2 regions of the Streptomyces sp. NPDC091682 genome follow, and region 2 is predicted to be linked to the other one. Evidence: riboswitches for the same ligand, from Rfam matches in the RefSeq annotation. Region 2 holds a riboswitch; the other holds the start of a gene.
The links. Region 2 has a riboswitch for ZMP and ZTP ahead of glyA (serine hydroxymethyltransferase). Riboswitches for the same ligand answer to the same signal wherever they lie in the genome.
Positions count from the first base shown of each region.

Region 1: it holds a riboswitch for ZMP and ZTP, as region 2 does, so the genes downstream of both, ACIQK6_RS34795 (bifunctional 5,10-methylenetetrahydrofolate dehydrogenase/5,10-methenyltetrahydrofolate cyclohydrolase) here and glyA (serine hydroxymethyltransferase) in region 2, are expected to answer to the same signal.

Region 1 is NZ_JBIVTH010000021.1:95,755-102,869, forward strand. It holds gene ACIQK6_RS34790 (FAD-dependent oxidoreductase) at 1-1,242, shown strand, start outside; gene ACIQK6_RS34795 (bifunctional 5,10-methylenetetrahydrofolate dehydrogenase/5,10-methenyltetrahydrofolate cyclohydrolase) at 1,367-2,212, opposite strand; ZMP/ZTP riboswitch at 2,291-2,393, opposite strand; gene ACIQK6_RS34800 (class I SAM-dependent methyltransferase) at 2,451-3,212, shown strand; gene ACIQK6_RS34805 (RNA polymerase sigma factor) at 3,427-5,019, shown strand; gene ACIQK6_RS34810 (DUF2201 family putative metallopeptidase) at 5,094-6,911, opposite strand; gene ACIQK6_RS34815 (MoxR family ATPase) at 6,914-7,115, opposite strand, start outside.
Region 2 is NZ_JBIVTH010000001.1:161,611-168,725, reverse strand. It holds gene ACIQK6_RS00800 (2'-5' RNA ligase family protein) at 1-41, opposite strand, end outside; gene trpS (tryptophan--tRNA ligase) at 138-1,151, opposite strand; gene glyA (serine hydroxymethyltransferase) at 1,280-2,548, opposite strand; ZMP/ZTP riboswitch at 2,583-2,673, opposite strand; gene rocD (ornithine--oxo-acid transaminase) at 2,806-4,011, shown strand; gene ACIQK6_RS00780 (glutathionylspermidine synthase family protein) at 4,027-5,229, opposite strand; gene ACIQK6_RS00775 (hypothetical protein) at 5,237-5,536, opposite strand; gene ACIQK6_RS00770 (hypothetical protein) at 5,653-6,486, shown strand; gene ACIQK6_RS00765 (PLP-dependent aminotransferase family protein) at 6,633-7,115, opposite strand, start outside.

The sequences.
Region 1 (7,115 bases), on a different contig from region 2:
ACCCACCTCCTGTGGTCGGGCGGTGCCCGGGCCATCGAAGAGATCCTGCCCGGCATCACCGACGACTGGACGAAGGCGGGTGCCATCCGCCGCAGCCTGCCCACCGACCTGGTCACCAAGACCGCCCACGGCTGGATCCCGCGCTTCGGGGAGAAGCAGTTCAACATCTCCTGCAGTCGCGATCTCCTCGATGCGGTGGTCCGCGCCCGGGTGACCGCTCTGCAAGGGGTCTCCACGCTCCAGCGGAGCCGCGTCCGCGCCCTGGAGGGCACGGCGTCCCGGGTCACCGGCGTGCTGGTCGACACCCCCGAGGAAGCGGGCCGACTGGTGACCGCCGACCTCGTGATCGACGCGAGCGGCCGCGGCTCGCGCGCCCGGACCTGGCTCCAGGCGCTCGGCGTCAGCGGCATCCGGCAGGCCGAGGTCGACTCGGGCCTCGTCTACGCGACGAGGATCTTCGAAGCCCCGCCCGGAGCCCACGAGATGGGCTTCCCCATCGTCAACATCCAGTCCGACCCCCGGGTGCCCGTCCCGGGCCGGACGGCCACGGTCGTGCCCATCGAGAACGGCCAGTGGCAGGCCACCCTCTCCGGGACCCGGGGCGGCCAGCCGACCGACGACCCCGACGCGTTCATCCCGTTCGCCAAGGCCGTCCGCGACCCGATCGTCGGTGAGCTCCTGGAGGGCCGCAAGCCCCTGACGGACGTCGCCGTCACCCAGGGCACCGCCAACCGCCGGATCTACTTCGAGAAGGCCGAGCTGCCCGACGGGTTCTTCGCCGTCGGCGACTCCGTCGCCACCTTCAACCCGCTGTACGGACAGGGCATGTCCGTCGCGGCCCAGGGCATCCTGGCCGTACGCACCCTGCTGCGGGCGAAGGGGCTGGAGCATCCCGGCATCGGCCGCGAGGCGCAGCGTGCGATCGCCCCGCAGGTCAGCACCGCCTGGGAGCTCGCCACGTCGCAGGACATCCTCTACCCGGGGGCCACCGGGATGGAGCCGCGCGCCGGCACCGGCCTGCTCAACCGGTACGTCGACCGGCTGATGACGGGAGCCACGACCGATGAGGCGCTCACCGCCGCCCTGTTCGAGGTCATCACCATGAGCACCGCGCCCACCCACTGGATCCGCCCCTCGATGGTCTGGCACGTCCTGCGCACCTCGGACCGGGGCGCGCTGAAGGCGCCGCCGCTCACCGCCGCCGAGCGGGCCGTCGCCGGACTCGACCCGGTCGGTGCCTGAGGCGCACGGATCCCGGACGTCCGGACCGGCTCCCGGCTCCCGGCTCCCGGCTCCCGGGGAAAGCACGACGCCCCGGACCGAGGCCGGGGCGTGCGTGCGCGTGTGCGGGATCCGCGCGGTGGGATCAGAGCTCCGCGAGGTCCAGTCCGGCCTGCGCGGCGGCCGCCTGCACGGTCTGCTCCAGCAGTACGGCGATGGTCATCGGGCCGACACCACCCGGTACCGGCGTGATCAGCGAGGCCCGGGCGGCGGCCGACTCGAAGTGCACGTCGCCGACGTTGCCCTCGTTGTACCCGGCGTCCAGGACCACCGCGCCCGGCTTGATGTCCTCGCCGCGGATGAACTCGGCCTTGCCGACGGCGGCGACCAGCACGTCCGCCTGGCGCACGATCGAGGGCAGGTCCTGGGTCCGCGAGTGGCAGTAGGTGACGGTGGCGTTCTGCTCCAGCAGCAGCATCCCGGCCGGCTTGCCGAGGATCGCGCTGCGGCCGACGACGACGGCGTGCTTCCCGGTCAGGTCGACGTCGTAGGCGGCGAGCAGCCGCATGATGCCGCCGGGGGTGCAGGAGACGAAGCCCGGCAGCCCGAAGCCCATGGCGGCGAAGGAGTGCATGGTGACCCCGTCGACGTCCTTGCCCGGGGCGATGGCCTCGAAGGCGGCGCGCTCGTCGATGTGGTGCGGGACGGGGTGCTGGAGCAGGATGCCGCTGATCTCCGGGTCCTCGGACAGCGCGGTGAGGGTGGCCACCAGCTCCTCGGTGGTGGTCTCGGCCGGCAGCTCGACGTGGCGGGAGGTGATCCCGGCCTTGGCGCAGCGGTTCTGCTTCATGCGGACGTAGGTCACGGAGGCCGGGTCCTCGCCGACCAGCACGGTCGCGAGACAGGGCGCGGTGCCGGTGCGCTCCGTGATCTTCGCCGCGTGGGCGGCGGTCTGCTCCGAAATGCGGCGGGCGAGGGCCGTGCCGTCCATCAGCCGGGCGGAGCCGGTGGCAGGGGCGGTGGCAGTCTGGGCGGTCGTCACGGGGTCTCCTGAACGTCGCTGCGGATCGCGGTTCGCCCAGGCGCGCGGCAGCCGACGTACCGGAGGTCCACGGGTACGCCGGGCCGCTCCCCGGTGGTGATCCACCCGAACGCCAGTCACGGCCCGCCGACCACTGTAGTCGACATATCCGGTGGTTGTCGGGCGTCCGACCTGGGACGATCAAGGCATGACGCGTACTTTCGACCATCTTGTCGCCGAGGCCGAGTCCGTCTCCGTGGACGGCTGGGACTTCTCCTGGCTCGACGGCCGGGCCACCGAGCAGCGCCCCTCCTGGGGCTACCAGAAACTGATGAGCGAGCGCCTGGCCCAGGTCCGGTCCGCGCTGGACATCCAGACCGGCGGGGGTGAGGTCCTGGCCGGATGCGCTCCGCTGCCACCGTTGATGGTCGCCACCGAGTCCTGGCCGCCCAACATCGACAAGGCGACGCGGCTGCTGCACCCGCTGGGCGCCGTGGTGGTCGCCGACGCCGACGAGCCGCCGCTGCCCTTCGGCGACGCTGCCTTCGAGCTGGTGACCAGCCGGCACCCGGTGACCATCTGGTGGGAGGAGATCGCGCGGGTGCTGACGCCGGGCGGCAGCTACCTCTCGCAGCAGGTAGGTCCGGCGAGCGTCTTCGAGCTCGTCGAGTACTTCCTCGGCCCGCAGCCGGAGGAGGTCCGGCGCGGCCGGCACCCCGACGACGCGGTCGCCGACGCCACCGCGGCCGGCCTCGAAGTCCTCGATCTGCGCTCCGAACGACTGCGCACGGAGTTCCACGACATCGGAGCCGTGATCTACTTCCTACGGAAGGTGATCTGGATGGTGCCCGGCTTCACGGTCGGGCAGTACCGGGACCGGTTGCGCGAGCTCCACGAACAGATCGAACGCGAAGGTCCGTTCGTCGCTCACACCGCCCGCTTCCTCATCGAAGCCCGCAAAACGGGCTGATCTGAAGGGCGGACGGATCTGCGCCGGATCGGTTGCGCGGCCACAGCGTGGCGCAGGTCACTCAATTCAGCGCGTAACGAATCGACTCGGGCATGCGATGAACCGACAGGTGTCCTCGCGCGGCCCGGAATACAGACCCCCCCTCCGGTCTGTTTCCCGAGTTCGCGCGATGATGTCCCGCCCACCCTTATCTGTTCGCAACGAGAGGCTCCTTGTGTCGCTCAGCCCGTCCCGTACGTTCCCTCCGGAGATCGCCGAATCCGAGGCCCTCGTCGCGCTCGTCGAGCGCGGCCGCGAGCAGGGTCACATCAACGGTGACGACGTGCGCCAGGCCTTCGAGGCCGGCCGCATCCCGGTGGACCAGTGGAAGCGGGTCCTGCGCAGCCTGAACCAGGTCCTGGACGAGGAGGGTGTCGCCCTTCACGTCAGCGCGGCGCCCGCCACCAAGGCCGCCGCCAAGAAGCCCCGCAAGGCTGCCGCCGCACCGGCCCGCACCGTGGCCAAGAAGGCCACCGCCGCGCCGCGCCCCATCGGCGCCCGCAAGACCGCGGTCACCACCGCGGCCACGGCTGCCACCACCGCCACGGCGATATCCGCTTCGTCGGCCGCCGCGATCGGGGACGAGGCGTCGGCCGAGGCCGCCGCCGAGCCGAAGAAGCGCACGGTCAAGAAGACCGCCGCCAAGAAGACCGCCGTGAAGAAGACCGCGGCGAAGAAGACCAGCGCCAAGGACGCCGACGAGGGCGAGACCCCCGTCGTCGAGGGCGAGGACTGGGCTGCCGAGGACCTGGTCGACGAGGCCGAGGACGAGGCTCCCAAGGCCGGCGGCACCCAGGGCTTCGTCCTGTCCGACGACGACGAGGACGACGCTCCGGCGCAGACGGTCATGGTGGCCGGCGCCACCGCCGACCCCGTCAAGGACTACCTCAAGCTCATCGGCAAGGTGCCGCTCCTCAACGCCGAGCAGGAGGTGGAGCTCGCCAAGCGCATCGAGGCGGGTCTCTTCTCCGAGTACAAGCTCGAAGAGGAGGAGGACCACAAGCCCGCCTTCAAGCGCGAGCTCGAGATCCTGGTCGAGGACGGCCGCCGGGCGAAGAACCACCTGCTGGAGGCCAACCTCCGCCTCGTGGTCTCCCTCGCCAAGCGCTACACGGGCCGCGGCATGCTCTTCCTGGACCTGATCCAGGAGGGCAACGTCGGCCTGATCCGCGCCGTGGAGAAGTTCGACTACACCAAGGGCTTCAAGTTCTCCACGTACGCGACCTGGTGGATCCGCCAGGCGATCACGCGCGCCATGGCCGACCAGTCGCGCACGATCCGCATCCCCGTGCACATGGTCGAGATCATCAACAAGCTCGCCCGCGTGCAGCGCCAGATGCTCCAGGACCTGGGCCGCGAGCCCACCCCGGAGGAGCTGGGCAAGGAACTCGACATGACCCCCGAGAAGGTCATCGAGGTCCAGAAGTACGGCCGCGAGCCGATCTCCCTGCACACCCCCCTGGGTGAGGAGGGCGACAGCGAGTTCGGTGACCTCATCGAGGACTCCGAGGCGGTCGTCCCGGCGGACGCGGTCTCCTTCACCTTCCTCCAGGAGCAGCTCCAGTCCATCCTGGGCACGCTCTCGGAGCGCGAGGCGGGCGTGGTCTCCATGCGTTACGGCCTCAACGACGGCCAGCCGAAGACCCTGGACGAGATCGGCCGCGTGTACGGGGTCACCCGTGAGCGCATCCGCCAGATCGAGTCCAAGACCATGTCGAAGCTGCGCCACCCGTCGCGTTCGCAGGTGCTGCGCGACTACCTCGACTGAGTCGATCTCCTCCAGAACGCCCCCGCCCCGCGGCCTCCGCAGGTCGGGGGCGTTCTGCGTCCGGCCGGGTCAGGTCAGGTCAGGCGGAAGACGGGACCCTTGGGGGTGAACGGCAGGGAGGCGCCCTGGGGGATCAGGTACGCGTGTTCGCGCCGGATGCGCAGGGTGTCGCACCAGCCGTCCGTGATCACGAGCACCGGGGCCCCGGGCGGGAAGTCCTCCGCCCGTTGCAGCAGGTCGACGCCCGGCTGCAGCTCGGTACCGCCGCGCCCGCGGACCCGTACCCGGCCGGCGATCTCGGTCGGGGGCAGATAGCCCGCGTCGTACGGCGCCGCGTCGCAGAAGACGACCCGTGCCGCCGGTACGTCCCGGGCCTCGGCGTACGAGGCGATCGCACCCAGTGCCTTGCCGAGCAGGGCGGCGTTCATCGACCCCGAGGTGTCGAGCACCACGCCGAAGGTGCAGCGGGCGATCTCCTCGGGCGGGAAGTAGCGGCCCGCCCGCGGGATGTCCGGGGTGGATGCCTGGCGGCGCGCCGGGCGCGCGAAGCTCCGTACCGGCTCGGGGCGCGGCACGTGTTCGTCGAACCAGCGGGCGAGCCGGGCGTCCCACGGGACGGGCGGGTGGGCCAGGGCCCGGATCTCCTGGATCAGCCCGGCGGGCAGCAGGCCGCGCTCCCCGTAGGTGTGCAGGTCGAAGCCCTGGACCAGGCCGCGCCGGTAGAACTCGTCCAGATCGGTGTACGGCGCGCTGCCCGGGTGGGGCAGCGGCTCGCCCAGGATGTCCCCGCGGCCCTTGCCGCGCAGGGTGGCGAGGCGGCGCATCCGGCGCAGATCGGTGGCGATCCGGTCGTAGACCTCCTCGACGGAGAGGTCCCTCAGCTCCGGGTCGTACAGCAGCCCGGCGGGCATCTCGCCGACGCCCATCTCGACGAGCCAGCCGTTGACCACGTAGTCGGCGGCCACGTTGTGCAGGTACGGGTCCCGGGCGCCGCGGCGCTCGCCGTGGCGCAGGGCGGCGTGCAGCATCTCGTGGGCGAGGATGAACCGCCATTCCTCGTCCTCGAAGCTGCGCAGCGGGTTGACGTAGATCTCCCCGGCGGTGGCACTCACCGCGGCGACGTCGATGCCCTGGGCGCGGGCCAGCTCGGCGTCGGCGACGATCTTCAGGCCGCTGGCCAGGCCGCCGAGGAGCGGGTACGAGGAGACGAACCAGTTCAGCGCCCGGTCCCACGGGCGCTGTGCCACGCGCTCCCCCGTGACCCGGTCGCGGCGCCCGCCGGCGACCTCCATGGCGGCGGAGACACTGCGGGTCAGGGCGTGCGCGAAGGCGGTCTCCCAGTCGGGGACCGGGGTGGAGTTCCATGCGCGCCAGGTGACCAGGAGCTGGTCGGGGTGGTCGCCGGCGGTGCCGCAGAGTTCGTACGCGGCGGGGACGCCGTCCCGGCGCCAGCGCGCCGCGAGCAGTTCCTCGTCACCGCCGGGGTACTCGGCCGGGAGGTCGTCCGGGGGCCGCAGCGACGGCTGGGTCAGCAGGAATCGGTTGACGACGGCGCAGCGGGCGGCGAGGTCGAAGCGGTCGGGCTGCACGCGCTTCTCGGCGGCCGCGGCCGGGACGTGGCCGAAGCCGAGGTGGAGCAGGGCGTGGGCGAGGGCCCAGGCCCAGGTCCGGGGCTCGACGCGCAGCCCGGAGCGGACGTGGAGGACGCCGTTCGAGTCCACGGCGACCAGGCCCGCGTCGGGTGTCCCGGGGCAATTGCGCTGCTCGCACACGCTTCCGCCGACGGCAGCGAGGGCCGGGTTCCGCTTGACCAGGGCGAGCCCCTCGGCGAATGCCTGGGCGGCGGGGTCGGGCGGGACGGCCTTCTTCGGCTTCGGCCGGGGGCGCGACACGCTCACCGGCGGGCCTCGACCAGGCGCGGCATGTCCCGGGCGGCCTCCACGAGGAACCAGGAGGGCAGCACGGGCAGGCCGTCGGCGTCGTCGGCGATGACGGTCTGCGCCACCTCCACGGAGATCTCGGCGAGCTGGACCAGCAGCGCCTTGGCCCGGTAGGCGGTCTGGCGCAGGGCGGGCGAGACGTGCTCGCGCTGCGCG
Region 2 (7,115 bases):
TCCGGGACCGCGATCGAAACGCCGAGCGTTACGGTCCCCACGTATCTCTCCTCCGCTTGTCGCTGTGGACTGCTGCCGCCCAGTGTGGCGGCAGCACCCCCCTTCGTGCCAGGGCTCTCTGTCCGTAGTTGCGTTCGTCAGTGCTTGGCGGGCAGCAGACCGAGGCGGTCGTAGGCCTGTGCGAGCGTCTCGGCGGCGACCGCGCGGGCCTTCTCCGCGCCCTTGGCCAGGAGGGAGTCCAGCGTCTCCGGGTCGTCCAGGTATTCCTGGGTCCGCTTCTTGAACGGTGTGACGAAATCGACCATCACGCCGGCCAGGTCGGTCTTCAGCGCGCCGTAGCCCTTGCCCTCGTACTTGGCCTCCAGCTCGGCGACGGTCTCGCCCGTGAGGGTGGAGTAGATCGTGAGCAGGTTGCTGACGCCGGGCTTCTTCTCGGAGTCGAAGCGGATCTCGGCCTCGGTGTCGGTGACCGCGCTCTTGATCTTCTTCTCGGTGACCTTGGGCTCGTCGAGGAGGTTGATCAGGCCCTTGGGGGACGACGCGGACTTCGACATCTTGATCGCCGGGTCCTGGAGGTCGTAGATCTTCGCGACCTCCTTGACGATGTGCGCGGCGGGCAGGGTGAAGGTCCGGCCGTAGCGCTGGTTGAAGCGCTCCGCCAGGTCGCGGGTCAGCTCGATGTGCTGGCGCTGGTCCTCGCCTACGGGGACGGCGTTCGCCTGGTAGAGCAGGATGTCGGCGACCTGGAGGATCGGGTACGTGAACAGGCCGACGCTGGCGCTGTTGACGCCGCCCTTGGCGGACTTGTCCTTGAACTGGGTCATCCGGCTGGCCTCGCCGAACCCGGTGATGCAGTTCATGACCCAGCCGAGCTGCGCGTGCTCCGGCACGTGGCTCTGGACGAAGAGCGTGCAGCGCTCGGGGTCCAGGCCGGCGGCCAGCAGCTGGGCGGCGGAGAGGCGGGTGTTCGCGCGCAGATCCTTCGGATCCTGCGGCATGGTGATCGCGTGCAGGTCGACCACCATGTAGAAGGCGTCGTGCGTCTCCTGCAGGGCGACGTACTGGCGGATGGCTCCGAGGTAGTTCCCGAGGTGGAACGAACCGGAGGTGGGCTGGATGCCGGAGAGCGCGCGAGGACGATCAGAAGCCATGGCTTCATTCTCTCAGGTGCGGGGGCGGGCCCGTGCCCGCCGCCGGCCGGATCCCCCACCCGCGCCTCGATCGCAGGCGGGGCCGGAATTTCCGGCCCCGCCTGCGATCGGGGCGATCGGGCCGCCGGTCAGGCGAGCGGCAGGCCCGGGGCCGGGAAGGCGGCCATCAGGTCCGTCACCTCGGCACGGATCACGGCGAGGGCCTGCTCGTCACCCTTCGCGGCGGCGTCGACCGCGCGCGAGATCCAGTCCGCCACCACCGGCATGTGCTCCGTGGACAGCCCGCGGGACGTCAGCGACGGCGTACCGATCCGCACCCCCGAGGGATCGAACGGCTTGCGCGGGTCGAACGGCACCGTGTTGTAGTTCACGACGATGCCCGCCCGGTCCAGAGCCTTGGCCGCGATCTTGCCCGGCACGTCCTTGCCCGTCAGGTCGATCAGGATCAGGTGATTGTCCGTACCGCCCGAGACCAGGTCGAAGCCCTTCTGCAGCAGCGCCGCGGCCAGCGCCTTGGCGTTGGCGACGACCTGGTGCGCGTACGCCGTGAAGGACGGCTGGGCCGCCTCGTGCAGCGCCACCGCGATACCGGCGGTCGTCTGGTTGTGCGGGCCGCCCTGCAGGCCCGGGAAGACCGCCTTGTCGATGGCCTTCGCGTGCTCTTCCCGGCACATCAGCATCGCGCCCCGCGGACCGCGCAGGGTCTTGTGCGTGGTGGTGGAGATGACGTCGACGTGGTCCGCCGGGGACGGGTGCGCGCCGCCCGCGATCAGACCCGCGATGTGGGCCACGTCGGCGACCAGGATCGAGCCCGCCTCGCGGGCGATCTCGGCGAAGGCGGCGAAGTCGATGGTCCTCGGCAGGGCGGTACCGCCGCAGAAGATCACCTTGGGGCGCTCGGCGAGGGCCAGCTCGCGCACCGCGTCGTAGTCGATCAGGCCGGTGTCGGCCCGGACGCCGTACTGCACGCCCCGGAACCAGGAGCCGGTCGCCGAGACGCCCCAGCCGTGGGTGAGGTGCCCGCCCATCGGCAGGGCCATGCCCATCACCGTGTCGCCCGGCTTCGCGAAGGCCAGGTACACGGCCAGGTTGGCCGGCGAGCCGGAATACGGCTGCACGTTGGCGTGGTCCACGCCGAACAGGCCCTTGGCCCGTTCGATCGCCAGCGCCTCGACGCGGTCGATGTTCTGCTGGCCCTCGTAGTAGCGGCGGCCGGGGTAGCCCTCGCTGTACTTGTTCTGCAGCACGGTGCCGGAGGCTTCGAGGACGGCCGCGGACACGTAGTTCTCACTGGGGATCAGGCGCAGGGTCTGTGCCTGCAGCACTTCCTCGGCGGCGACGAAGGACGCCAGCTCGGGGTCGGTGGAGAGAAGGGCGGGATGGCGGCTCGCGGACATGGCGGGCTCCTCCGGGGTCGATGTGATCGGTACCCCGCGAGGCCCAGGCGAGCGGCCCTGTATGCGGTCGAGCGCGCACGACTCCCCCGGAGTTGGTTCTCCGTACGCCAGTCGCCGTGCGTACCGGACACCTTAGCGGGCGCGCCGGGAGAGAGGTTTCTGCGTCCGCGATACGAGCGACGATAAGAAGGTGACGCCACCCTCGTCACCGCTGCACCCGGCGCTTCATCCCGCCCGGACGGACGATCGGAGACCCCGTGTCGACAACTGCTGATGCCATCCGCTCCGCCGACGCGCACAGTGCGCACAATTACCACCCGCTGCCCCTGGTCGTCGCGTCGGCGGAAGGCGCCTGGATGACCGATGTCGAGGGCCGCAGATACCTCGACATGCTCGCCGGGTACTCGGCCCTCAACTTCGGGCACGGCAACCGCCGTCTGATCGACGCGGCCCACGCCCAGTTGGAGCGGGTCACGCTCACCTCGCGCGCCTTCCACCACGACCGGTTCGCCGACTTCTGTACCGAGCTCGCCGCGCTGTGCGGCAAGGAGATGGTGCTCCCCATGAACACGGGGGCGGAGGCCGTGGAGACGGCGGTGAAGACCGCCCGCAAGTGGGGTTACGAGGTCAAGGGCGTCCCGGACGGGCACGCCAAGATCGTGGTCGCCGCCGACAACTTCCACGGGCGGACCACGACCGTCGTCTCCTTCTCCACGGACCACGACGCCCGCGACCACTTCGGCCCGTACACGCCGGGCTTCGAGATCGTTCCGTACGGGGACCTCACCGCGCTGTCCCACGCCGTCACCGAGAACACGGTGGCCGTGCTGCTGGAGCCGATCCAGGGCGAGGCGGGGGTGCTGGTGCCGCCCGCCGGGTACCTGAGCGGCGTACGGGAGCTGACCCGCGAGCGGAACGTCCTGTTCATGGCGGACGAGATCCAGTCGGGGCTGGGGCGGACCGGCCGGACCTTCGCGTGCGAGCACGAGGGCGTCGTCCCGGACGTCTACATCCTCGGCAAGGCGCTCGGCGGCGGCGTGGTGCCGGTGTCCGCCGTGGTCGCCGACCGCGACGTGCTCGGGGTGTTCCGGCCCGGGCAGCACGGATCCACCTTCGGCGGGAACCCGCTCGCGTGCGCGGTCGCGCTGGAGGTCATCGCGATGCTCCGGACCGGCGAGTTCCAGGGCCGCGCCACCGAGCTGGGCGAGCACCTGCACCGGGAACTGAACCTGCTGGTCGGCGGGGGCGCGGTGACCGCGGTGCGCGGCCGCGGGCTGTGGGCGGGCGTCGACATCGACCCCTCGCGCGGCACCGGCCGGGAGATCTCCGAGAAGCTGATGGAGCTCGGGGTGCTGGTGAAGGACACCCACGGGTCGACGATCCGGATCGCCCCGCCGCTGGTGATCAGCAAGGAGGACCTGGACTGGGGCCTGGCCCAGCTCCGCTCGGTGCTCGGCGCTTAGGGTCGCCCGGTCCGGTCAGAGGATGACGTGGGGCAGGAAGCGGGCGTACTCGTCCGTGACCGGCCCCGCCGATTCGCGGATGCCGAGCCCCGCCGCCTCGTCCTCGACGACCCATGCACCGAGCACCACCCGGTTGCCGTCGAAGTCGGGCAGCGGGGCCAGGCCCTGGAAGCAGTACCGCTCCCCGTCCTGCGGTACGAACGGCTCGTCGCCCCCGCCCGCCCCGTGCAGGGTGACCCCCGCGCCCTCACGGCCGAGGAGGGGCTTGGCCACGTAGCCGGCGGACCCGGGCTCGGCGAGCTCGCGCGGGCCGTCGAGGTAGGCGGGCAGCAGGTTGGGGTGCTCCGGGAAGAGCTCCCACAGGATCGCGAGCAGCGCCTTGTTGGACAGCAGCATCTTCCACAGCGGCTCGATCCAGCAGGTGGAGCCGGAGCCGCCGCCGTGGTCGTACGTGCCGAGGACGTGCGGGCCGAACTCGTCCTCGGCCAGCCACTCCCACGGGTAGAGCTTGAAGCAGGAGCGGATGAAGCGGAGCTTCTCGTCCACGAACCGGCCGGACAGGCTGTCCCAGCCGATCTGCTCGACGGACAGGGCCTGGGTGTCCAGGCCGGCCTGCTCGGCGGTCTCCTGGAGGTAGGCGACCGTCATCAGGTCCTCGCCGAGCTCGTCGGCTTCGGAGTGCGCGAAGTGCAGCGGGCCGGGCGGGAGCAGCTCGGCCTGGCGCCGCCAGGCGTCGACAAGCCGCTCGTGGAGGGAGTTCCACTGGTCGGCGCCGGGGAAGCGTTCCTCCATCCAGAACCACTGCGGGCTGGCCGCCTCCACCAGGGAGGTGGGGGTGTCGGCGTTGTACTCCAGCATCTTGGCCGGGCTGCCGGTGCCGTCGTAGCGCAGGTCGAAACGGCCGTACAGGGAGGGCTGTTCGGCGCGGCGCCGCCAGGACTCGGCGATCTGCGCGGCGAGCCCGGGGTCGGTGATGCCGAGGTCGGCGAAGCGGTCGTGCTCGACGATGTGCGCTGCCGCGGCCAGGCACATGGCGTGCAGCTCCTCGACCACGTTCTCCAGGGCCTCGACCTCGGGGAGCGAGAAGGAGTAGTACGCGCTCTCGTCCCAGTAGGGGCGCAGGGAGTCGTCGGGGTAACGGGTCAGGGGGTAGATCACCCCCTGCTCCTCGACGATCTTCTGCCAGTCGGGACGGGGCTCGATGGTGTGCCGCTCCATGGTGCGATCAGCCGCCGCTGGAGCCGGAGGTGTTCCCGCCGATGCCGCCCCGGGTGACGGCGGACTTCTCGAAGCTGCCGCCGGCGACCTTGCCGGCGGCCACGTAGCCGCCGTAGTAGTACGAGCCGCGGCCGCCGCTCTTGCACTCCTTGTTGTTCAGGTGCTGCAGCGTGGAGCGGGAGGCGCAGCGCTTGTCGGGCTCGTCGCTGCTGCCGCAGGCCACGAGGGTGGCCGCGAGCAGGCCCATGCCGCCGAGGGCGACGGCGCCGGAACGCATGCGTCGCTGATTGGTGCTGCTGCTGTCCATGTCTGCTGCTCCCCCTGGGGCCTCGCGTGCTGCCGACAGAGTAGAGCGGGGGCACCGGCCGATGGAATCCGGCCGCTGTGAGATCCGTGACCTAGAGTCAGTTCGTGCTGATTGGGATGATTTGCGCGCTCGGTGCGGCGGTCTGCTTCGGTACGGCCTCGGTCCTGCAGGCGGTCGCGGCGCGGGCGGCGGAGCCCGGCAGCGGGTCCGGAGTGGACACGGCGCTGTTCCTGCGGGCCGTGCGGCAGTGGCGGTACCTGGCGGGTCTGGCCCTCGACGGAGCCGGCTTCGTGCTCCAGATCATCGCCCTGCGGCACGTCCCGATCTACGCGGTGGGGGCGGCGCTGGCGGCCAGCCTGGCGGTGACGGCGGTGGTCGCGGCGCGGCTGCTGCGGGCGCGGCTGTCCCGGACCGAATGGGGCGCGGTGGCGGTGGTGTGCGCGGGGCTGCTGATGCTGGGGCTCTCCGCCGGGGAGGAGGGCACGGGTACCGGGTCGGCGGCGCTGGAAGTGGGAATGCTGGCGGTGGCCGGACTGGTGCTGCTGGTCGGCGTGGTCGCGGGCCGGCTCCCGGACGGCCCGCGCGCGCTGGTGCTCGGCCTCGCGGCGGGGACGGGCTTCGGGGTGGTGGAGGTCTCGGTACGGCTCATCGACTCGCCGTGGGACCTGCGCAACCCGGCCCTGTACGCCCTCCTGCTGGGCGGCGGCGCGGCCTTCCTGCTCCTCACCTCGGCCCTGGCGCGCGGCTCGGTGACGGTGGCGACGGCGGGCATGGTGATCGGCGAGACGATCGGCCCGGCGGTGGTGGGCGTGGTCTGGCTCGGCGACAGCACCCGCGAGGGCCTGGCCTGGCTGGCGGTGACGGGCTTCGCGGTGGCCGTGGCCGGCTCCCTGGCCCTGGCCCGCTTCGGCGAACCCCCGACCCCGGCGGAGCCCGACCCGGCCGGCTGAACAGGGCCGACCCGGCGCCCGGCTCCCGACCACTCCGCCGCGATCTTCCAGCCCCGCCAGGGGGCACCTCCCAGCGGTAGCTGGGGGAGATTGAGGCGCGGGGGTCCGGGGGCGGCGCCCCCGGCAACGGCGCCGCAGGGCACGCGTCACGGCAGTGCCGCCGACAGGGCCGCCAGCGTCGGGGACCACGCGCTGTCCGACGGCGTCCCGTAGCCGACGACCAGCGCGTCCCGCGGCGCGAACTCGGCCTGCGGGTGGCGGAAGGCGGAGAGCCCGTGCAACGCCAGGTCCTGCCAGGCCGCCGACTGCAGGACCGACCGCTCCAGCCCCTCCGGGAGGTCCAGCACCGCGTGTAGCCCCGCCGCGATCCCCGACACGCCCACCCGGTCCCCCACCGCCGCCACCAGCTCGTCCCGGCGCCGCCGGTACCGCAGCCGCATCCCGCGCACGTGCCGGTCGTAGGCCCCGGAGGTGAGGAACTCCGCCAGCGTGAGCTGATCCAGCGCGCTGGTGGCCCAGTCCGTGGGGCCCTTGGCGGCCAGCACCTCCTCCAGCAGCCCCGGCGGGACCACCATCCAGCCCATCCGCAGCCCGGGCGCCAGCGACTTGCTGGCCGTCCCGAGGTACAC